Regions from separate parts of the Pseudoalteromonas sp. SG43-1 genome, predicted to be linked through region 2. Evidence: predicted binding sites of a transcription regulator. Region 2 holds the regulator's gene; the other holds the start of a gene.
The links. Region 2 encodes ArgR, which controls arginine synthesis, uptake and breakdown. Its sites were predicted from a motif close to ANTGAATANNTATTCANT; they were not measured.
Positions count from the first base shown of each region.

Region 1 (11,636 bases), on a different contig from region 2:
ATTGAGCGTTCGGCACTTGCAGAGATAACACCAATACTTAGCGTAATATTGGTACTATCTGAAAATAAGCTCACAACTGAAGCTTTAAGGGTGTTGTGGATTTTTTCTGCAACTTGCTCCCCCTGCTCAACTGTTGCATCTGGAATAACAATTAAAAACTCCTCTCCGCCCCAACGTGATGCAATCGCATTTTTTGGAATACTTTTATCAAAGGTTTTAGCTAACTGAATAAGTGCTTCATCGCCAAAATCATGGCCGAATTGATCATTAATCTTTTTAAAATTATCTACATCAGCTAATAAAATTACAAAAGGAGTATGATTATCTTTCAGCTCACTTTTGAAAGCCACAAGCTTATTCATGGTATAGCGACGGTTTGGCAGGTTGGTGAGTGGATCTATAGTTGCTAAAAATTCATTCTTTTGACTCAAAGCAATTATTTTACTGCTGTATTTTTCTCTTGAAAACTCGTAGTAGCCACTCAGCGACGCGACAATTATAAAAGCGAGTATAATTCTGATAGGAAACTGTTCCGGACTATAGTCATATATATTGAATGTATCAGCGCAGTAAAAGCCTAAAACAATCGCTAATAAAAACAAAATTATATCAAATGTACCTCGCTTAAGTCCGCGTATTGAATAAGTAACAGGAGACACTATGAATATCCATATAGGCCCTGTTCCTTGTGCTCCACCAGTGAGGACTAGGTAAAACATTAGTGCATAAAGGTTGTATAAAATTACAGTGCCTGACTTCTCTACTCCCCTACTTATGCTAAATGCCAATAAATAAACAAACGAAGAAACCACCAAGGTACACGCTAATAAATAACTGCTATTAATAAATGCTAAGCTAGCCATAGAAAACGTTGCTATAAACCCTATTGAAGAGAAGAATCGAACAATGAGTTTCCTTTCCGACTTGTTTGAATATTCGTACATAATTTCTATTTATTTTATTAATATATAAAAGCTTACTTGTAGACAAAAAGTAAGCAAACCGTAAACAGCGTGCGATAATGAACCAACTTTATATTTAAATCAACTCTTAAGATTAGTTATTTCGGGTTGATAAAAGCGAATACTTTAACCATTACTTAGCTTTGTTAGGGATAATGCAATAATATTAAGAGTTAAAAAATAAATAAGTTTACTTTTTTATTCCCGCACTACCCGCACTAATAGTACTGAGTAATAGTAGTGATATAACACACGTAGTTAAAGATGGTATTAACGGTGCTGTATATATGTATTGAGCCAAGCAACCAATCAATTAACTCTTCAAATCAAAGTATTTATACAACGATGCAAACAAGAGTTATAGCATATTAAGCAACAAAAGAAGCTACAGATTATGGCCAAATAACGTTAGCTAGTACTACTGAAAATCCAAAAAACTCGAGTTGCTATAAGTAAATGCCTGCCCCCTTGAGTTGGTTAAGTAAAGCGTAAAGTTTGATGTATGAATTAACCCTCAAGGCTGCTTAATAGATGCCCTAAGCATCCGTATTTAGCTCGAAACAAGCTCACCCACACTAAAGCATAATAATCCCTCTTGGTAGTTACACTAAAGGTAAAAGCTCAAGGTGTCGCTAAAGAAAGCTATGCTACAGGTGATATTAATATAATACCGTTTGTGGCTAACTACGTTGACATTACATTCGAATAAAACAATAAAAAAAGCAAGCCAGTTGGCTTGCTTCTTATTTATTTTATTAATACGAACAATTAAACTTTTAAGTAATCCATAATACCTTCTGCAGCATTACGTCCTTCAAAAATAGCGGTTACCACTAAATCTGAACCACGCACAATATCGCCACCAGCAAATATTTTAGGGTTCGTTGTTTGATGTGTAAATTCACCCTGTTCTGGTGCATTAATGCCGCCCCAGTGATTTATTTCTACATCGTATTTTTCTAACCAATCCATTTTGTGAGGCTGGAAACCAAATGCCATAATAACTTGGTCAGCTTCTATCACATGCTCTGAACCAGGTACTTCTTCAGCACGACTTCTGCCATTTGCGTCAGGTTCGCCTAATTTAGTTTTAACCATTCTAACGCCAGTTACTTTACCTTTATCGTTCAATACAATGCCTTTAGGCTGAACGTTATAGGTAAATATAACGCCTTCTTCTTTGGCGTTTTTAACTTCACGTTTAGAACCAGGCATATTTTCTTTATCACGACGATAAGCACACGTTACTTTTGCAGCATTTTGACGAATAGACGTACGCACACAGTCCATCGCTGTATCACCACCACCAAGTACAACTACTTTTTGGTTAGCCATATCAATACACGGCTGCTTAGTCTCGTCATAGCCCATTACACGGTTAGTGTTACCAATCAAGAACGGGAGTGCATCGTGAACACCTGGTGCATCTTCATTTTCAAGACCTGCACGCATACTTTGATACGTACCAACTCCTAAAAATACGGCGTCGTAATCAGCTAAAATTTGATCAAGCGTAATATCAACACCTACTTCAACATTTAACTTAAACTCCACGCCCATTTCAGTGAAAATTTCACGGCGCTTTTGCATCACTTCTTTTTCAAGTTTAAAAGAAGGAATACCAAACGTGAGTAGTCCGCCAATTTCTGGGTGACGATCAAACACCACTGGTTTTACGCCGTTACGAACTAAAATATCAGCACACCCTAAACCAGCTGGGCCTGCACCAATAATAGCTACTTTTTTGTCGGTCCAAGTTACATAAGACATATCAGGCTTCCAGCCCATTTTAAATGCCTCATCGGTAATGTATTTTTCAATATTACCAATTGTAACCGCACCAAACTCTTCATCTAATGTACACGAGCCTTCACACAAGCGGTCTTGTGGGCAAACGCGGCCACACACTTCTGGTAAACTGTTTGTACGATGTGAAAGCTCAGCTGCCTCTATAATACGACCTGTGCGTATTAACTTTAACCATTGTGGAATGTAGTTATGTACTGGGCACTTCCACTCACAATACGGGTTACCACAATCTAAACAACGATCAGCTTGTGAGTTAACCTGATTCTCTGAAAAGGGTTCGTAAATTTCTACGAAAGATTTTTTACGTGACGAGATTGGTTTTTTGCGTGGGTCTACACGCTGCACGTCTATAAATTGATATACATTTTCGCTCATACTGCCCCCTTATTGCGCCTGAACACGTAGTTCGGCACTACTGCGAGCGCGATGCCCGAGTAAACTTTTTACGTCGCTTGATTTTGGTTTTACTAATTTGAACATCGGTAAGTACAGTTCAAAGTTAGCTAAAATGCTTTCAGCTCTGCACGAACCCGTAAGCTCTAAATGCTCAGCAATTAAGCCGCGTAAATGCTCTTGATGTGACGTTAATTCGTCTAGTGTTACTATTTCTACAAGCTCTGGATTAATGCGTTTTTCAAAATCATTTCGCTCATCTAAAATATAAGCAAAACCACCAGTCATGCCCGCGCCAAAGTTAACACCTACATTACCAAGTACACACACAACGCCACCGGTCATGTATTCACAACCGTTGTCACCTACACCTTCAACAACCGCTTGCACACCTGAGTTACGAACTGCAAAGCGCTCACCGGCACAACCCGCTGCAAAAAGTTTTCCGCCTGTAGCGCCGTACAAACATGTGTTTCCAGCAATGGTTGCTTTATGACTTTCAAAAGATGAGCCAAGTGGTGGACGAATAACTAACTTACCGCCTGCCATGCCTTTACCTACGTAATCGTTAGCATCACCAACCAATGTCATTTCAAGACCACCGGCATTCCAAACACCAAACGATTGACCCGCCGTACCGTGTAATTCAATTGCTACGGGGTCTGCCGCCATACCTTGATTACCGTGTTTATCAGCAATATAACCCGAAAGCATTGCACCTACAGAGCGGTCAGTATTACAAATACGACTCACAAGCGAGATACCGCTTGACGTATCAATTGCCTCTTGCGCTTTAGCTAATAAACTTTCGTTTAACTTACCTAGATAATGCGAACTGTTAGGCGCACTACAATAAAGCGTTTCGCCAGTTGGGTTGTTCGGCTGAGCAATAACAGACGATAAATCAATTTTCTTCTGCTTTGCAGTTTTGCCTTCAATTTCTTCTAATAAATCTAAACGGCCAATTAAGTCAGTTAAATTTGCAACGCCTAGGCTAGCCATAATTTCACGCGCTTCTTGCGCTATAAACTTAAAGTAGTTCATCGCCATTTCTGGTAAGCCGTGATAATGCTTTTGACGAAGTGTTTCGTCTTGTGTTGCAACACCGGTCGCACAGTTATTTAAGTGACAAATACGTAAGTATTTACACCCAAGGGCAACCATTGGACCAGTACCAAAACCAAAGCTTTCAGCACCTAAAATTGCCGCTTTAATAATATCTAAACCTGTTTTTAAGCCACCATCTGTTTGCAGGCGAATGCGATGACGAAGGCCATTTTCAACTAGTGCTTGCTGTGTTTCAGCAAGTCCAAGCTCCCATGGGCTACCCGCATATTTAACAGAAGTAAGTGGGCTTGCGCCTGTACCGCCATCGTAGCCAGAAATAGTAATTAAATCGGCATATGCTTTAGCAACACCTGTTGCAATGGTTCCCACACCTGGCTCTGAAACAAGTTTTACAGAAATAAGTGCTTTAGGGTTTACTTGTTTTAAATCGAAAATTAGCTGTGCTAAATCTTCAATTGAGTAAATATCGTGATGCGGTGGTGGCGAAATTAACGTAACACCTGGTACCGAATAACGAAGCTTAGCAATATACGGCGTTACTTTTTCACCTGGTAATTGTCCACCTTCGCCTGGTTTTGCACCTTGCGCTACTTTAATTTGAATAACGTCAGCACTGCGTAAGTAATGAGGCGTTACACCAAATCGACCTGAAGCGACTTGCTTAATACGCGAGTTTTTTTCTGTACCATAACGCAGTTTATCTTCACCGCCTTCACCCGAGTTTGAACAACCACCTAAGCGGTTCATTGCAATTGCTAGCGCTTCATGCGCTTCTGGTGATAACGCACCAATACTCATTGCTGCTGAGTCAAAACGCTTGTATAGGTTTTCTGCAGACTCTACTTCATCAATGCTTATACCTTGCTCAGGTAATTTAAGCGCTAACATATCGCGCAAAGTCGCAATTGGACGATTATTAACTAAATCAGCGTACGCACTGTAGTCTTTATAATCACCTGAGCGAACCGCTTTTTGCAGTGTTTGAATAACATCTGGATTATAAGCATGATACTCACCACCGTGAACGTACTTAAATAAACCACCGTGGCTTAATAATTTACGCTTACTTAAAGCAAGTTTGTGCAAACTTTGCTGATCGTCATCAAAGTCGGTAAAACATGCACCTTGTATGCGACTTGCAACGCCTTTAAAGCACATTTCAATAATCGCATCAGATAATCCCACCGCTTCAAACAACATTGAACAACGATAAGACGCAACCGTACTTATGCCCATTTTAGACATAATTTTGTACAAGCCTTTATTAATGGCTTTACGATAAGCAAGGGTCACTTCGCAATACGACTTATCAATAATTTTGCTGTCGCTCATCGCAACTAGCGATTCATACGCAAGGTATGGATAAATTGCCGTAGCACCAAAACCTAATAGCACAGCAAATTGGTGCGCATCTCGCACGCTGCCAGTTTCAATGATAATATTTGATTCACAGCGCAAGTTGTTATCAACTAAGCGTTTTTGTACCGCACCTACAGCCATAGCTGCTGGAATTGGTAAATTTATTTCATCAAAGTTACGGTCAGTTAAAATAAGCATGATACAGCCCGCAGCTGCTTTTTCTTGTGCTTGGTCACAAATACGCGTAACCGCGTTTTCTAAACCCTCTTCAACTGTGTAGGTAATATCAATTTTACAGTAGCTGTAGTGCGCTTCATCAGCATTTAATAGCTGCTGCATATCTGCGTACATTAAAATTGGTGTATCAAACTGTAGGCGCTTAGCGTGGCCCGTTGTTTCGTTAAATACGTTTTGCTCACTACCAATACAGGTTGCAAGCGACATTACATGGTTTTCACGTAGTGGATCGATAGGTGGATTTGTTACTTGCGCAAATTTTTGGCGGAAGTAATCATAAAGTGAACGATGCCCTTCACTAAGCACAGCAAATGGCGTGTCATCACCCATTGAGCCTGTCGCTTCTTGGCCGTTTTCACCCATTACACGAATAACGCTATCAAGCTCTTCGTTGGTATAACCAAACATTTTTTGATATTTAGCTAGCGTTTCGTCATCAAATGAGCGATTACCAGCGTCTTGCTCAGTAAGTTCTTCAAATGGAACTAAACGTTTAACGTTTTCTTCAAGCCATGACTTGTAAGGATGGCGAGATTTTAAATCTTGATCGATTTCATCCGAGTGCCAGATTTTGCCAAGTTTAGTATCAATAACTAATAATTCACCTGGACCAACACGGCCTTTTTCAACCACTTCATCGGCAGTGTAATCCCAAATACCCACTTCTGATGCAAGCGTAATAAAACCATCTTGTGTAATTACATAACGTGCTGGGCGAAGTCCATTACGGTCAAGGTTACACGCCGCAAAACGACCATCCGACATAACAATACCTGCCGGGCCATCCCATGGTTCCATATGCATAGAGTTAAAGTCGTAAAATGCACGTAAATCGTCGTCCATTGCACGGTTTTTCTGCCATGCAGGCGGCACGAGCATACGCATAGCGCGGAATAAATCCATGCCGCCAGCTAAAAATAGCTCAAGCATATTATCTAGGCTTGATGAATCAGAACCGGTTTCGTTTACAAACGGCGCTGCGCTTTGTAAATCAGGAATAAGCGGTGACGCAAATTTATAAGAACGTGCGCGTGCCCACTGGCGGTTACCTTCAATAGTATTAATTTCACCATTGTGTGCTAAATAGCGGAAAGGTTGAGCTAAAGGCCAACGCGGCTGAGTATTAGTAGAAAAGCGCTGATGGAAAACACAAATTGCACTCGTCATACGAATATCAGCTAAATCTAGGTAAAAATTAGGTAAATCCGCAGGCATCATTAAGCCTTTATAGATAGTTACCAAACCAGATAGACTTGCGATATAGAAAGCTTCATCATCAACAATGCGCTTTTCAGCGCGGCGGCGTGCTACATATAAGCGACGCTCTAAGTCTTTAGAACGCCAACCTTCTGGCGCGCTAACAAAAATTTGTTCAAAACCTGGTAATTGCTGTACAGCAATAGGACCCAACATAGATGGGTCGGTTGGTACAACACGCCAACCTAAAATATTTAGCGTTTCTTTTTCTAATTCTTCGCTAAGTATTTGTTTTGCAGCTTGTGCTAAAACAGGGTCTGAATTTAAAAATATCATACCCACTGCGTAGTTTTTGCCTAAGTGCCAATTATGTTCACTGGCAATTGCACGGAAAAAGCTATCTGGTTTTTGTAATAATAAACCACAGCCATCACCTGTTTTACCATCGGCAGATATACCGCCACGGTGCTGCATGCGATCAAGCCCCGTAATAGCAGTACGAATAAGCCTATGACTAGCTTGACCATTAACTTGGGCTATTAAGCCAAAGCCACAATTTTCTTTTTCTAACTTTGAGTCGTATAACATAGACCCCTCCCCTTGCTGCACTGTTAGCGTGGATGAACTGCTCGACGATTTGCTAACAGACGGACAAAACTAGCCTCTATCTTAAATAGAGTCAATAGCACTTTGAATACATATTCACATTCTTGAATATTTCTCACTTCATAGCAAGATTTCTTTTTATCATTATTTTTAACATTTAGCGTTATTTTAACCACTATTTTTTCATGACACTGGTGTCAAGTTTAACATATTGTAAAAAACACAAGCGCTCAAAGTCGCAGCTTACGTAAACGTAAAGGCAAGCAAAAGTGAATAAGTATTCAATAAATGAAGAGCTATTCAGTTAACATTTAGATAGTTTTATGCTATTTCATTACTTTAATGGCTTAACATCCCCGATTATTGCTGCTCATTAGTATAGTTATGAAAGTTCATGTCCTTTTTTGTACATTAATAGTGAATTTTTATTTAAAGCGGTGTCCGATGCGGACATAAAAACTGTCCGCGGACATCATTTTCAAAAAAAAAAATAAAAAGTACTTTAATATCAATGTGATAGTAGTTGGCATATTAATCGTATAGTTTTACATATAATCGCTAATTGGAATTACCATGTTTACTCTAAGCTTATTTTTGCTCTCTCCTATTGCCGCCATTTGCACAGCAGCTTTATTACTGCTGTGCGAAAAATACATAAAAGCAATGTAGGGGGAATTAAATGATTAAAGATACCAGCGCACAAGACGTACAAGTAAAGGCACCTATAAGCTATAAAAAATACGCGATAATCACTGCGATTGTTTTCATTGTGGTCTCTACAGTTGCTTATATTTTTTTAACTAACCATAGCGCTAAAAGCTCTATTAGCCGCTCAAAAGTACAGGTTGCAAAAGTACATGTTAAAGCGCTCATTCGAGATATTGCCGCCAGTGGTAAAATTGTTGCTGCTAATGCTCCTAAAATCTACAGTCCAGAACGTGGATTTATAGATTTAAAAGTAAAGGCCGGCGATACAGTAAAGCAAGGGGGCACACTTGCTCTGCTGCAAAGCCCTGAGTTAACTAACGAATTAAAGCAACAGGAGTCTGTACTTAAACGACTACAAGGCGAGCAGCAAAGGCAGCATTTGCAAGCAAGACGCCAAACACTCACTTTAAATAAAACACTTGATATGGCACAAGTTGAGCTTAACGCCGCTGAGCGCGAAAATCGCCGGGCGCAGTTATCAATACAAAAGCACTTAATTAGCCAAATTGATCTTGAAAAAGCAGTTGATGATTTATCACGTGCAAAGCTCACATATAAGCATGCACAACAAGAGGTATTGCTTGCCAAAGACACGCTCGCCTTTGAACTACAAGCAGCTAAAAGTGATGTAACCCGCCAGCAACTTATTGTTGATGATTTAATCAGAAAAGTAAGCAACCTATCTATTAAGGCTTCCGTTACAGGGATCGTGGGTAACCTATTAGTGCAACAAAAAGCCGCAGTGACGCAAAGCCAACCTCTTATGACTCTCGTCGACTTAAGTAATTTCGAAGCGGAACTTCAAGTACCTGAAAGTTACGCCAACGAATTAGGACTCGGTATGGAAGTAGAGCTTAAGTTAGGCAATGAAACAGTGATGGGGAATTTATCCGCAATATCACCAGAAGTTAATAATCGTGAAGTAACAGCACGCGTCCGATTTAAAGGTGTTACTAACAACATCCGTCAAAACCAACGCTTAACTGCACGTATTTTACTCGACAACCGAGAAGGTGTAATGCAGGTAAAACGCGGCGCTTTTATGCAGCAAGGCGGAATTTTTGCTTATAAGGTAGAAGGCAATATTGCAAAGCGTATACCTATTACAATCGGCGCCACCAGCATTAATGCGGTTGAACTTTTAAGCGGTGTTAAAGAAAACGATGAAATTATTATTTCAAGCTACAGCGACTTTAAGCAAGCCGATACGATTTTATTAAATTAAACAGACGTTCTCAACCAACGCTAAAAATAATTAGGAACAACCATGTTACAAATGAACAATGTAAGTAAAGTATACCAAACAGAAATGGTACAAACCCATGCGCTTCGAGACTTTAACCTGCAAGTAAAGGAAGGCGAATTTATTGCTGTTACCGGTCCTAGCGGCTCAGGAAAAACAACCTTTTTAAATATTGCAGGTATGCTCGAGCCTTTTAACGAAGGTGAGTACCTGTTAGATGGCGTTAATGTTGGCAGCCTAAACGATAACCAACGTGCTGATTTACGGAATCAAAAAATTGGCTTCATATTCCAAGGCTTTAATTTGATCCCCGATTTAAATTTATATGAAAACATAGAAGTTCCTCTTCGCTATAGAGGGATTAAAGCAAATGAGCGAAAACGTCGAATTGAGCAATGCCTTGAACAAGTTGGTTTAGCATCTCGCGCTAAACACTTACCTCAGCAACTCTCCGGTGGCCAGCAACAACGTGTGGCAATAGCTCGTGCGCTTGCTGGTGAACCTCGTTTTTTACTTGCCGATGAGCCAACAGGTAACCTTGACAGCTTAATGGCTCGCCAAGTTATGGAGTTACTTGAGCAAATAAATCGCGACGGTGCCACTATAATAATGGTAACGCATGATAGCGAATTAGCCCGCCGTGCTCCGCGTAATATTCAAGTAGTTGATGGGCAACTTGCCGACTTTACACTTTATCAAGGCGCGCAAACTATAAAAACAGCATCGGGGGTTTAACTAATGTTTATTCATTATTTAGATTTAAGTTGGCGCAGCTTCAAGCGCACCCCACTGGTTAGCTTTTTAATGGTACTGGCCATTGCGATAGGTATAGGCATAACAATGACCAGCCTTAGTGTTTATCACATGATGTCGGCCGATCCTATCCCAGAAAAAAGCAGCCAACTTTACAGTGTGCAATTACAAATAATGGACGATGGTAGTACGTGGTGGACAGAAGATAACATGCCACTGCAATTGACCTACCAAGATGCAGAGAACTTATTAAACGCACCCACGCCAGAGAAAAAAGTGGCTATGATGCGTACCGGCTTTTCAGTTTATCTAGACTCCGACAAAATAAAACCTTTTATAGGTAATGCTCGCATGACAACGCCTGACTTTTTTAGCATGTTTAATTTGTCATTTTTATACGGAGGGGCTTGGAGCAAAGAGCAAGAAGACTCTGCCGCACCTGTGGTTGTTATTACCCAAGAGATAAACGATAAACTATTTGCAGGAAAAAACTCTGTCGGAGAACTGATTTATTTAGATGATGCAAGCTATCAAGTAGTTGGTGTTATTAACCATTGGCCTCTCAATATTAAATATTATGATTTAAATAACGGTGCATTTAATCAAGTAGAAGAGTTATTTATGCCCTTTAACTTAATAAAGACAAAAGAGCTAGTAAGTTGGGGCAATAGCAATGGATGGAAACACGAAAACACACCAACCTTTGCAGATAAACTGCAATCTGAGCAAGTATGGATTCAGTTTTGGGCAGAGCTAAATACGCTTGAACAAAAACAAGCCTATCAAAATTACTTATTAGCCTATATGCAAGAACAACAAAAACGTGGTCGATTTAATCGTAAAGAACTTGAGTATAAACTTCGCGATGTAAACCAATGGATGCAATACAACAACGTCGTCACCGAAGACAATAAAATTTTAGTGGGCCTGAGCTTTATGTTCTTAGGTGTCTGCTTAGCCAATATTTTAGGTTTACTTTTAGCTAAGTTTTTACGCAGAGCGCCAGAAGTAGGTGTAAGACGCGCATTAGGTGCTAGTAAATGGCAAATATTTTTACAGCACTTAGTTGAGGTCGCCATGCTTGGCTTTATAGGTGGCATGCTAGGAATTGTACTAGCACAACTTGGCTTAATGGGCGTAGGGCAAAGCTACGACTACTATGAAAACTTAGCGACAATGGATTTAACCATGCTATTGAGCGCCCCATTGATTGCAATTACAACCTGCATTTTAGCTGGTTTGTACCCAGCTTGGTTAGTGTGTAAAACCAATCCTGCTATTTATCTTAAGAGCCAATAAGG
Region 1 is NZ_JACJFD010000033.1:4,094-15,729, reverse strand. Features, by position in the region: gene H5159_RS18420 (GGDEF domain-containing protein) at 1-944, opposite strand, end outside; gene H5159_RS18415 (FAD-dependent oxidoreductase) at 1,731-3,146, opposite strand; gene gltB (glutamate synthase large subunit) at 3,156-7,613, opposite strand; gene H5159_RS18405 (efflux RND transporter periplasmic adaptor subunit) at 8,311-9,564, shown strand; gene H5159_RS18400 (ABC transporter ATP-binding protein) at 9,607-10,317, shown strand; gene H5159_RS18395 (ABC transporter permease) at 10,321-11,634, shown strand.
Region 1: a site for ArgR is predicted at 7,715-7,732, ahead of gltB (glutamate synthase large subunit). Genes of this name have one in related genera too.

Region 2 (11,636 bases):
TTTACCATCTGCTTTTGCGAAGATAGTGTGGTCTTTACCGATACCTACGTTAGTACCAGGGTGGAAACGAGTTCCACGCTGACGAACAATGATGCTACCCGCTAGAACTGATTCGCCACCAAAACGCTTAACACCAAGGCGTTTGCTTTCTGAATCGCGACCGTTACGAGTACTACCAGCTGCTTTTTTATGTGCCATTTCTAAGTACCTCTAATTAAGCGCTAATGCTAGTGATTTTAACTTCAGTGAACCATTGACGATGGCCCATTTGCTTACGAGAATGCTTACGGCGTCTAAATTTAACAACCTTAATCTTCTCACCGCGACCATGTGAAACAACCTCAGCTGTTATCTTGCCACCGTTTACGAACGGTACACCGATCTCGATTTTCTCACCATCAGCAACTAAAAGTACTGAATCAAATTCTACTGCCGCACCAGTTTCAACGTCTAATTTTTCAAGACGAATCGTTTGACCTTCAGTCACACGATGCTGTTTACCACCACTTTGGAAAACCGCGTACATAATTAACTCCGTCTGTGCACCCTCAAATCGGCGCAACTAAAATATTCTTCGATAGGGCGCGAAGTTTACGCTAACGCGAAATAACTAGCAAGCCTATTTTGTAATTAAAATGAATAAAAAGTAGCTGCTTTGAGAGCAATTCAATATTTACCCCATTTTATATTAATTGGCCCTTTTGCCAAGCGCTTTTTAACTCTTAGCCGAAATAAATTAATGTACTCAAATATGACCCTCACAGCTCAATATCTAAGCACACCATAAACTCTATATTGATTATCAATTAATCAGTTATCTTGGCTAATTCAGTCTAAATTAAGTACTTTAATAGTGTTTTTTCAATCAATCGTCACAAAATATCGAGCTAGTGCATTTTTTGTTGTACAATCTGCGCCGTTCACACATAAAAATTGGCTCGGAGATCAATGGATATAAAAGCTATCCAGGCGTTAATCGAAAGCGATATGAATGACGTCAATCAACTTATACATGCGCAAATGCGCTCAGATGTGGCGTTAGTTAATCAGCTTGGTTTATATATAGTTAGCAGTGGCGGCAAACGCGTTCGTCCAATGCTGGCTATTTTAGCAGCCAAAGCGCTCGGTTATCAGGGTAAAGATCACATAACACTTGCAACAATTGTTGAGTTTATCCATACAGCAACGCTATTGCATGATGATGTTGTAGATGAATCAAACTTACGACGTGGCACGCCTACAGCAAATGCTGAATTTGGTAATGCTGCTAGCGTATTGGTTGGTGACTTTATTTACACTCGCTCATTTCAGCTTATGGTTGGCCTTGGAAAAATGCAGATTATGCAAGTACTTGCCGATGCAACAAACATTATTGCTGAAGGTGAAGTATTGCAGCTGATGAACTGCAATGACCCAGATACGACTGAAGCCAGCTATATGCAGGTTATTTACTCTAAAACGGCTAAATTATTTGAAGCAGCTACAGGCCTTGCTGCCATTATCACAGAGCAAGACCAAGCGACACTTGATGCACTAAACCTATACGGTATGCATTTAGGTACTGCGTTTCAACTAGTAGATGACGTACTCGATTACAATGCAGATGCTGAGCAGCTAGGTAAAAACATTGGCGATGATTTAGCAGAAGGCAAACCAACCCTTCCGCTTATTTATGCTATGCAACATGGTAGCGAGCAGCAAACACAGCTCATTCGTGATGCAATAGAGCACAGTAATGGTATGGAGCATTTAGAAGAAATTTTAACTGCACTAAAACAAACTAATGCGCTTGAGTTTACAATGCAAAAAGCAGAGCTTGAGGCCGAAAAAGCCATTGCCTGTTTAGACTTTTTAGCTGAGTCTGACTATAAGCAAGCACTTATAAGCCTTGCCCGTATTGCGGTTGACCGCGACCACTAGTTTTAACTAGTTACACAGTGTGACATTAATTCTGAGCAATAAAAAAGCCTGCAAATGCAGGCTTTTTTGTTGCTTAAAGCGGCTATTACGCCATGAAATCAACACCTTCTTTGATGTCTTTTTTCAGAGTTTCAAGCATGTCATTTTTTGCTTTTGTTTCAAATGCGCTTAGTTCGCCGTAAGAAAGAATTTCTTCTACGCCGTTTTTACCTAAACGTACTGGATGTGCAAAGTACTCTGCATCGCCATTTTCAACAGCAACGTAAGCGTAATCTACAACTTCTTCACCTTGTAGGCCTTTAACTAAAGACATACAAAAACGAGCTGCAGCAGCACCCATAGATAGCGTAGCTGAACCACCGCCTGCTTTAGCATTTACAACTTCAGTACCCGCATTTTGGATACGTGGAGTAAGTGCAGCAACTTCTTCATCAGTGAAAGAAACACCTTCAACTTGAGAAAGTAGAGGCAGAATAGTTGTGCCTGAGTGACCACCAATTACTGGTACTTTTACAGTTGCTACGTCTACGCCTTTAAGTTCAGCAACAAATGCTTCTGAACGAATAACGTCAAGCGTAGTAATACCGAATACGCGTTTAGCGTCGTAAGTACCTGCTTTTTTGAATACTTCAGCAACAATTGGAACTGTGCCGTTTACTGGGTTAGTAATAATACCTACTAACGCTTTAGGACAGCTAGCAACAATCCCTTCTGCTAAAGTTTTGATGATGCCAGCATTTACATTAAATAAATCAGCACGATCCATACCTGGTTTACGTGGCATACCCGCTGGGATAAGAACGATATCAGAGCCTTCAAGCGCTTTGTTTAATTCGTCTGCGCCAAAGCCTGCTACTTTAACATCTGTTGGGATGTGAGAAAGGTCAACCGCAACACCTGGTACTACTGGTGCAACATCATAAAGTGATAATTCAGAGCCAGCTGGTAAGCCTGTTTTTAATAATAAAGATAACGCTTGGCCGATACCGCCTGCAGCACCTAATACAGCAACTTTCATTGGAATTCTCCGTAATTTGAGGTAGGAAACATTTGTGGCTCTTAAGATAATGAAATTAGCGACTAAAAACAAATTTATCCTGTCTATTTCAAGTATATTTTCGACCATAGTCGTAAACTTTTGTGATTTAACGCATCAAACTGGCAAGTTAACTAAACAACTGCTGCATAATTATTCATTTTTGTGTAGAATTTGCAGCATAAATAACAAAAACGAATAAAGACTATGCAACCGCAAGATAAACAAGAAGCACTGGTAAAAGCATTTAAATCACTATTAAAAGAAGAAAATTTTGGCTCTCAAGGCGAAATAGTTGATGCGTTAAAAGATCAAGGCTTTGACAATATAAGCCAAAGTAAAGTATCACGCATGTTAAGTAAATTTGGCGCTGTACGCACACGTAATGCCAAGCAAGAAATGGTTTACTGCTTACCTGCTGAAATGGGTGTACCTACGGCTAAAAGCCCATTACGCCAATTAGTAATCGACATTATGCACAACGAAATGATGATCATCATTCGTACCAGCCCAGGTGCTGCTCAGCTTATTGCGCGTTTATTAGATTCATTAGGTAAAGCAGATGGCGTACTAGGAACAATTGCAGGCGACGATACTATTTTTATCGCTCCTGCTAAAATATCTGAAATAGATGTAACACTTGAACGTGTTCGCATTTTATTTGATACGGTTTAATAGCAAACTAAATTTGTTTTAAAAACCCGACTGAAGGCGCAAAGAAAGCAGAACCCATATCGGCTTGAGTAAAATCAAGCCAGTGGTCGTAACAATCCCCTTCCCCTAAACGACTATTAAGTACTTTTTCAAATGCGGTACCCGTACAAGCGCATGTAATTGATAACATTCCCTGCTCATACACATCGCCATAAGGCATGCTCTGATTTAATAGTAGCGGTTGTCCGTCTTCGTCTTTTAGCTCACTTCGCGAAGCATGGCTGGTTTCAATTGCGGGGGTAATTAGTGTGTTATCAAGGCGCGTACGCCCCATTATTTGTTCTTGCTCGCTCAATGATAAGTGCTGCCACATAGTTAAGTCATGCTTATAACGCTGTACATGAATATAACTTCCCTGATCTTCAAAATTACCAGGGTTACTAATTAAAGCCGTAGCGCGCTTTTTTCTTCCATGAGCTGTATCGCCACCATAAATAAAACCATTAAAATCACGACCATCTAAAAAGCGAAAATTACGAATTTGCTCCACCAGCTCAACATCGGGGGCAAATAATTTTAAAACTTGCAGCGCAAATAAATGGTTAACGTCTTCACGGTCAGAGCGAATTTGCACAAATAAATCGCACGGTTGTACGCTCATTTGATGATCGCTATGGTTTATATTAGGAAAGCTCTGTAATTCGCTTGGGATGTATTCAGGGAGGATATGCGGCCAATATTGCGCACCGATAGCAACCATACAAGAGAGCATTGATTCTGAAAATTGATCGCTAAACTCTTCTTCAATGGCGCTTACTTGTTTTAACTTTGCGCGAAGTGATTCATCTTGACCATCAAACACATTAAAAAATAAGTGCAAACCGTGTAAGTTTGCTTCAGCACAAATCCCTGATTGCGCTTGCGCCATTGTTATTCCTTAGTTTTACAGATAAAAACACAGCGAATAACAAATTAATTACGATTCGAAAAAATTCACCGTGTGAGGTTTTATTTTTATTATAACCTGCTCATTATTTTCAAATGACTGGCCATATTGTGCAGCAACTTCAATTTCTTGTTCATCAATAACAACCGAATAAACATACGCCGAACCAATAAAGCGACGACTTATGATTGTAGCTCGCTTGCTGAATTTGTCACTTTGGTTATCTGCCACTAATTCTATTTGATGGGGGCGTACATATATAAGCCCTACGCTTACGTTATGTTTACTCTCAACATAAGATTCGACTAAACCAAATGGTGTTTTATATTCAGTTGCTGTTAATGCTTCTGCACTCAAGTATATGCCTTGACCCAGAAACTCTGCAACCTCCTTTGAACATGGAGCTGCAAAAAGCTGCTCAGGCGTGCCTTGTTGCTCAATTTTACCGCGATGCATAATGGCCAGTGTATCTGAAAAGGCAAATGCCTCTTCTTTTGAATGTGTAACAAATACAGCAGATACTTGAGTTGCCTTAATAATTCGACGTATATCAGCAATTAATTCAAAGCGTACTTGTGTGTCGATATTTGAAAAGGGCTCATCAAGTAGCAATAAACTAGGCTTATAAGCTAATGCACGAGCAATAGCTACACGCTGCTGTTGACCACCCGATAACTGATGTGGAAACCTGTCGGCACAGCCAATTAAATGTACCAGCTTAAGCATTTCATCAACGCGTTGCTGCTTTTGAGCTTTACTCATTTTACTAAGCCCAAATGCGATATTATTTGCCACCGTTAAATGCGGAAACAGCGCATAATCTTGAAACATCATGCCGATGTTACGGTGCTCAGGCGAGACAAACGATTGCTCATCACTCACTAATTTACCGTCTATAAAAATAGACCCTTGCTTAGCTTCAATTAAACCTGCAATCGCTTTTAACGTGGTCGTTTTGCCACACCCACTCGCTCCAAGTAGGCAAACAATTTCATCTTTACCCACCGTTAAATCTAAATCGTGAATAACCTTTGTGCCGTTATAGTGATAGCTCACGCCTTGTAAAATTAAACTACTCATTTAACTACGCTGCTCCATAGAACGATTAATAAAATACAAAGGAATAAACCCAACAATAACAATAAATAAAGCCGATATTGAAGCAAGCTCTAATTGCTCGTCACTTACATACTGAAATACATGAGTAGCTAAGCTTTCAAAATTAAACGGTCTGAGCAATAGCGCAGCCGGCAACTCTTTCATACACTCAATAAATACCAATAACGCAGCAGTAAGCAATCCTCTTCGCAGTAAAGGTAAGTGCACTAAACGCAGCGTTTGCCCTTGGCTTTTACCCATTGATTGGCTTGCCATATCAAGTGATGGGCTAATACGTAAAAAACTCGACTCAATTGCTCCGTGTGCAATGGCGTAAAACCTAACAATGTAAGCAATAATAATAGTAAGAATGCTACCTGTAAGCAGTAAGCCAATATCTAAATTATACGGCTCGAGCGCTGTGTTAATGGTGTTCTCTAATAATGTAAGGGGTAACAAAACCGCAATAGCGAGTACCGTGCCAGGCAACGCATAGCCTGTGCTTGCTAAACGCCCAGGAACAAGCGGATACGTTTGCTTTGCCACACGCTGATAAAAAACAACAAAAATACTCAACGTAATCGTTATTAGGCTCACAACCCCTGCCACTTTTAAACTTTGCCAACCGTAACTAAAAAACTCAACATTCCATGCTTTATCAAAGTAGGTAATGGCGTAATTTATAAGTACTGCAATAGGAATTACAAAAGCGATAAGTAAAATAAAGCTACAAAATGCCGTTGCGAGCCAAGCAGACTTTCCTTTTAATACATAGAGAGATTCACTATTTACGCTTGATTGGCGCTCAAATACCGCTTGGTTTCGGCGACTAAAGCGCTCTGCCATTAATGCTAAAAATAACAGTAATAACATCACACCCGATATTTTAGCGGCCGCTGTAAGTGAGTAATAACCAAACCACGTATCGTATACGGCGGTTGTTAATGTACTTACGGCAAAATAACTCACTGTTGCAAAGTCAGCCATGGTTTCCATACTTATAAGCGCAAGAGCCGCCACAATAGCCCCACGAGAGAGCACTAAACTTACTTTAAAAAAGCTTTGCCAAGGAGATAACCCCATTAACTGGCTAGCTTGCACTAATTTGAATGACTGCTCGCGAAGGGCCGTTTTAAAAATTAAAAATAAATACGGGTAAAGCACCAAGGCAATCATAACTATGGCGCCGGGTAATGTACGTATATCAAAAAACCAATAGTCGCTAGGAGATTGCCAGCCAAACCATTCTCTCAGTGCTATTTGCACCGGACCCGCATAATCTAATAAGTCAGTGTATACATAGGCAATAATATAGGTAGGCATAGCAAGGGGCAGCATAAGTGCCCATTCAAACTGTTTTTTACCCGGGAAACTACAGTAAGCCGTCAGCCACCCAAGCGGCAAAGCTATGGCGCAGCTAAGGACGCAAACACCTAAAACTAACAATACGGTATTGGTTATGTAATCCCAAAGCACGGTATCCCACAGGTGAGAAAACACCTTAGAGCTACCTTGTAGAGATTCAAAAAGAAGAAAAAACAACGGGGCCGATAGTATTAAGCCAGTCGACCACGCAAAGAGCTGCCATTTAGACAGCTTAAATTTATTAGTCATTAAAGATCGAACTTCACCTCATCAATTAGCTTAAGTGCTAACGGACGATATTTACTAATCTCATCAAGTGGCAAGCTGTCTTCTTTAAAGCTACCCCAAGAGGCAACCAAAGTTGATAATTCAACACCCGACTTAACTGGATACTCCATATTTAATGAGGCATACATGTTTTGTGCTTTGCTGTCGGTCATATACTCTATGAGCTTTAATGCATTTTCAGGGTTTTTAGCATATTTGGTAATAACCGCACCCGAAACATTTATGTGTGAGCCACGATTAGTTTGATTCGGAAAGTTAATATTTACGGCCTCAGCCCAACCTTTTTGTTCTTTATCTTCTAGCATTTTGCCAAGATAGTAACTATTGCCTAATGCCAAGTTACATAAACCTTCTTTAACAGCTTTAACTTGAGCACGATCGTTACCTTGAGGCTTGCGCGCTAAATTAGCCTTCACACCTTCAAGCCACTCTTTAGTTTGCGCTTCACCATGGTGTGCAATCATAGAAGCTACTAAACCTAAATTATATGGATGTTTGCCTGAGCGCGTACAAATTTGTCCTTTGTATTTAGAGTCTGCTAAATCTTCATAAGTGAGCTTAGGTAACTCACCAACTCGCTCTTTTGATGAATAGACATTACGCACTCGCTTAGTAAGCGCAACCCATTGGCCATCACCGTCACGAAAGGCGGCTGGAACATTATTATTTACACTGTCACTTTTTATAGTTTGTGTTAATTTTAAATCTTCTAATTGAATAAGCGCGCTAAAGTTAGAGGTTAATACTAAATCAGCTTTACTGTGCTTGCCTTCGCGTTTAACACGCTCAATTAGCCCTTTTTTAGCAAAAACAACATTGGTTTTTATGCCTGTTTGCTTTGTAAAGTCTTCTAAAATTGGCTGAATTAAAAACGGTTGACGAAAAGAGTAGATGTTAACAACATCGTTTGCAAAGACTGGTGCCGATGCAACTACCCCTAAAACAAGTGCAAATACTTTCTTCATTATTCCACCTAAATAACTGTTATTATCAACGAATTCTACCGTGCTCATTCTAAAAGTGCACACTTTAAATAAATGTAAATATGTAAATAACGCCCAAAAAGGAAATACGGTGTAAGAGATGTCTTACGGATGTGACAGCTAATGAGTAAAAAACAAGATAAAAAACAACCTAAAAACAGTTAAGCACTTGAATTACATGAGATTTATTTTTATTACTATTGCAAAAACACTAATTGAATGTAGTTTTATCTCTATTTTAGTTGCTCTATTGCACTATAATTTACGCATCAACCAAGCAATGACGCTTATTGAGTAAAAGGAAATGGACTGCTTACTCAACCAACCAATGATTAGGTTATCAGGACAACACGGATTTTAGGACAGGCTCAGGATGAGTATCACAACGCAATGTTGTAAAAAGGACAGCGTCAGGAAGATGCGAAAAGGATAATAACAAGGCTAAGTTGTTCAACAGGATGTTGAAGGAATAAATGGACAGGCCTTTAAGGCAACACAAGGGATTGGTTAAAACAAGGATACACTAGGAAGTGTAATTAAGGATTTGGTAATAGTATTTACCCTACAGGATGTTTAGGAATTAAAGGATACAGGCCCGGAAGGTCTACATTACATAGAACTAAAAAGTAATATAGTAATAAACATGGATTAGTGAAAATTGGAGTTGATTAAGTTCAATTGCAGGATGCAGAAAATTAGAAGATTCCGCAAGCGCGCCTAGAGATAGAGCGCGCTTTTCTTTGCCTAAAATTTGGGTGAGTAAAGCACTGAGCAACTATCACTAATCTTTACTGAGTAATATCGCGTCACAGCAAATCAATGCTAAGACCTTAAAATACTTTATTAATATTTTAAATTTCGCTAAGTTTTTTATTAATTGCGCCGATAACTAAATAACGCAAGGATCATAAATACTCAATGGATATGAATTTTAAAACATCTCAAAGTAATACCTTTTTATGTAAAGTATCAGACGCAAGTACAGCAAAACCAATTGGTGTATTTAGTGCCCAAACCCCCAGCGAAAATCCCTATAAAGCTTTATTTAACCCCAAAGGTTATAACTTTTTAAATATGCCAATGAGTAAGTTTAAAAATATACTTAACGAAATTATTCAGTTAGAACGCGACATTCGTATTAGCAAGTGGGGTGAAGGTGCTCGACCTGATGAGTTTAGTTATCAACTTAATAGAATAGCAGACGCAATTGCAACGACTCAATTTAATGGCAAAATAGACATTAACTGCTACTTTTTAAAACGAGTTGAAGAAGCAAAAGAAATGATTGGTGAAGACTGTATCTCGTTTATTCAAGTGCATAATAGTATAAGTCAATTGTATAATACTGTTTTACAATTAACATCTGAAGAAGGCTTCAGAGCAATTCAAAATAAAGCACTTGCTCACTTAAAAAATCAGCAAGCATTTGCTTAACTTCGTAAAATTAACCTTCTAGCGGTCGGCCTTTATTGCGCTTACCCAATAAATACGCATCACGAAACTTAATAAAATGCTGCTCTAATTTTGTCGATGCATCCATTTCGCCCGCAAGTGCTAATACCATAATAGCCACTTCAGCAGTGCCTAGTTGATGCGCATGAGGGGCTACACGTAATCGGTAATCAGATAGTTTATCAGCAGTAACAGAAAGTACAGGCAAGTTATCTAAATAAGGGCTTTTGCGAATCATTTTCTTTGCTTCTCGCCACGTACCATCTAAGAATATAAATAGCGGCTTTTTACCTAATTCAATACTCACTTCGGTAATAGCTCTGCCCTCTTCTACATCTTCTGCGGGAAACACGACCATTGGCTGATACTGCGAATCATTTATTAAAGCTAAAAGAGCGGGGTTAGGATCTGTTCTATCCCATCTAAATGCGTGGTTATCTGGCACTATTTCAGCAATTAAACGCCCTGTATTAGAAGGTTTAAAGCTTTCATTATGATACATCAGTAAGCACACAGCGGCCTTACAATCTGCATGCTCAACACCTTTGCAAATACAGTAGTGCTTAGCAATCAGGCATTGTTCACAGCGTTCTAATTTACCACCTCGAGCATTAAACTCTCGACGAGATTCACTTATTTGTTGAGCGCGTAATGCTAAAACTGAGTTTTTCACTGTATTTACCTTCAATTAATTAAGCGCGCATTGTAACGACTTCTTGTTATTTAATCTTATATTTATCTAAGTTAAAAATAGACATAAAAAAACCCAACCGAAGTTGGGTTTTTTAAGCAAATACTAAGAAGTTAAATTACTTCTTTTTAGCTGCTTTTTTGTTTGGTAAATCAGTGATTGAACCTTCAAAAATTTCAGCTGCAAGGCCGATTGATTCATTCAATGTTGGGTGAGCATGAATTGTAAGCGCTAAGTCTTCACCATCAGCACCCATTTCAATACCTAAACCGATTTCGCCAAGCATTTCGCCCGCGTTAATACCGATCATAGCACCACCGATTATACGGCCACTTTCTTTATCAAAGATAAGTTTAGTAGAACCTTCAGTACGAGCAGATGCAATTGCACGACCAGATGCTGCCCACGGGAATACCGCAGTTTCAACTTTTAAGCCTTGCTCTTTTGCTTCTTTCTCAGTAACACCTACCCAAGCGATTTCTGGGTCTGTGTACGCTATTGAAGGAATACATTTAGGGTCGAAGAAATGCTTCTGACCAGAAATAACTTCTGCAGCAACATGACCTTCATGAACCGCTTTATGCGCAAGCATAGGTTGACCAACTAAGTCACCAATTGCAAAAATATGGCTTACGTTAGTACGTAATTGCTTATCAACATTAATAAAGCCACGCTCATCAACGTTTACGCCCGCTTTTTCAGCATCAAGTAAGTTACCGTTTGGAGTACGGCCAACTGCAACAAGTACTTTGTCGTAACGTACTGGTTCTGCTGGTGCGTTTTTACCTTCAAACGTTACGTATAAGCCGTCTTCTTTAGCTTCAACACCAACAACTTTAGTTGAAAGCATTACGTTGAATTTTTTGCTTACGTATTTTTGGTAAATTTTGATAATGTCTTTATCAGCTGCTGGTACTAATTGATCAGCAAATTCTACAACATCAATTGCAGAACCTAGCGCACGGTAAACCGTACCCATTTCAAGACCGATAATACCACCACCAAGTACAAGTAGCTTTTCTGGTACGTCTTTAAGTTCTAGTGCGCCAGTTGAATCAATTACACGGTCATCTTCTGGGATGAAAGGTAAGTTAACTGGTTTAGAACCTGCTGCAATAATCGCGTTATCAAACGTGATAGTTGTAGCGCCGTCTGCGCCTTCAACTACTAAAGTATTGCTGCCAGTGAATTTGCCGTATCCAG
Region 2 is NZ_JACJFD010000017.1:56,350-67,985, reverse strand. Features, by position in the region: gene rpmA (50S ribosomal protein L27) at 1-198, opposite strand, end outside; gene rplU (50S ribosomal protein L21) at 215-526, opposite strand; gene ispB (octaprenyl diphosphate synthase) at 949-1,920, shown strand; gene mdh (malate dehydrogenase) at 2,006-2,938, opposite strand; gene argR (transcriptional regulator ArgR) at 3,164-3,631, shown strand; gene H5159_RS12795 (Dyp-type peroxidase) at 3,639-4,538, opposite strand; gene H5159_RS12790 (ABC transporter ATP-binding protein) at 4,587-5,636, opposite strand; gene H5159_RS12785 (iron ABC transporter permease) at 5,637-7,268, opposite strand; gene H5159_RS12780 (Fe(3+) ABC transporter substrate-binding protein) at 7,268-8,272, opposite strand; gene H5159_RS12775 (hypothetical protein) at 9,209-9,724, shown strand; gene H5159_RS12770 (tRNA-uridine aminocarboxypropyltransferase) at 9,735-10,415, opposite strand; gene lpdA (dihydrolipoyl dehydrogenase) at 10,552-11,636, opposite strand, start outside.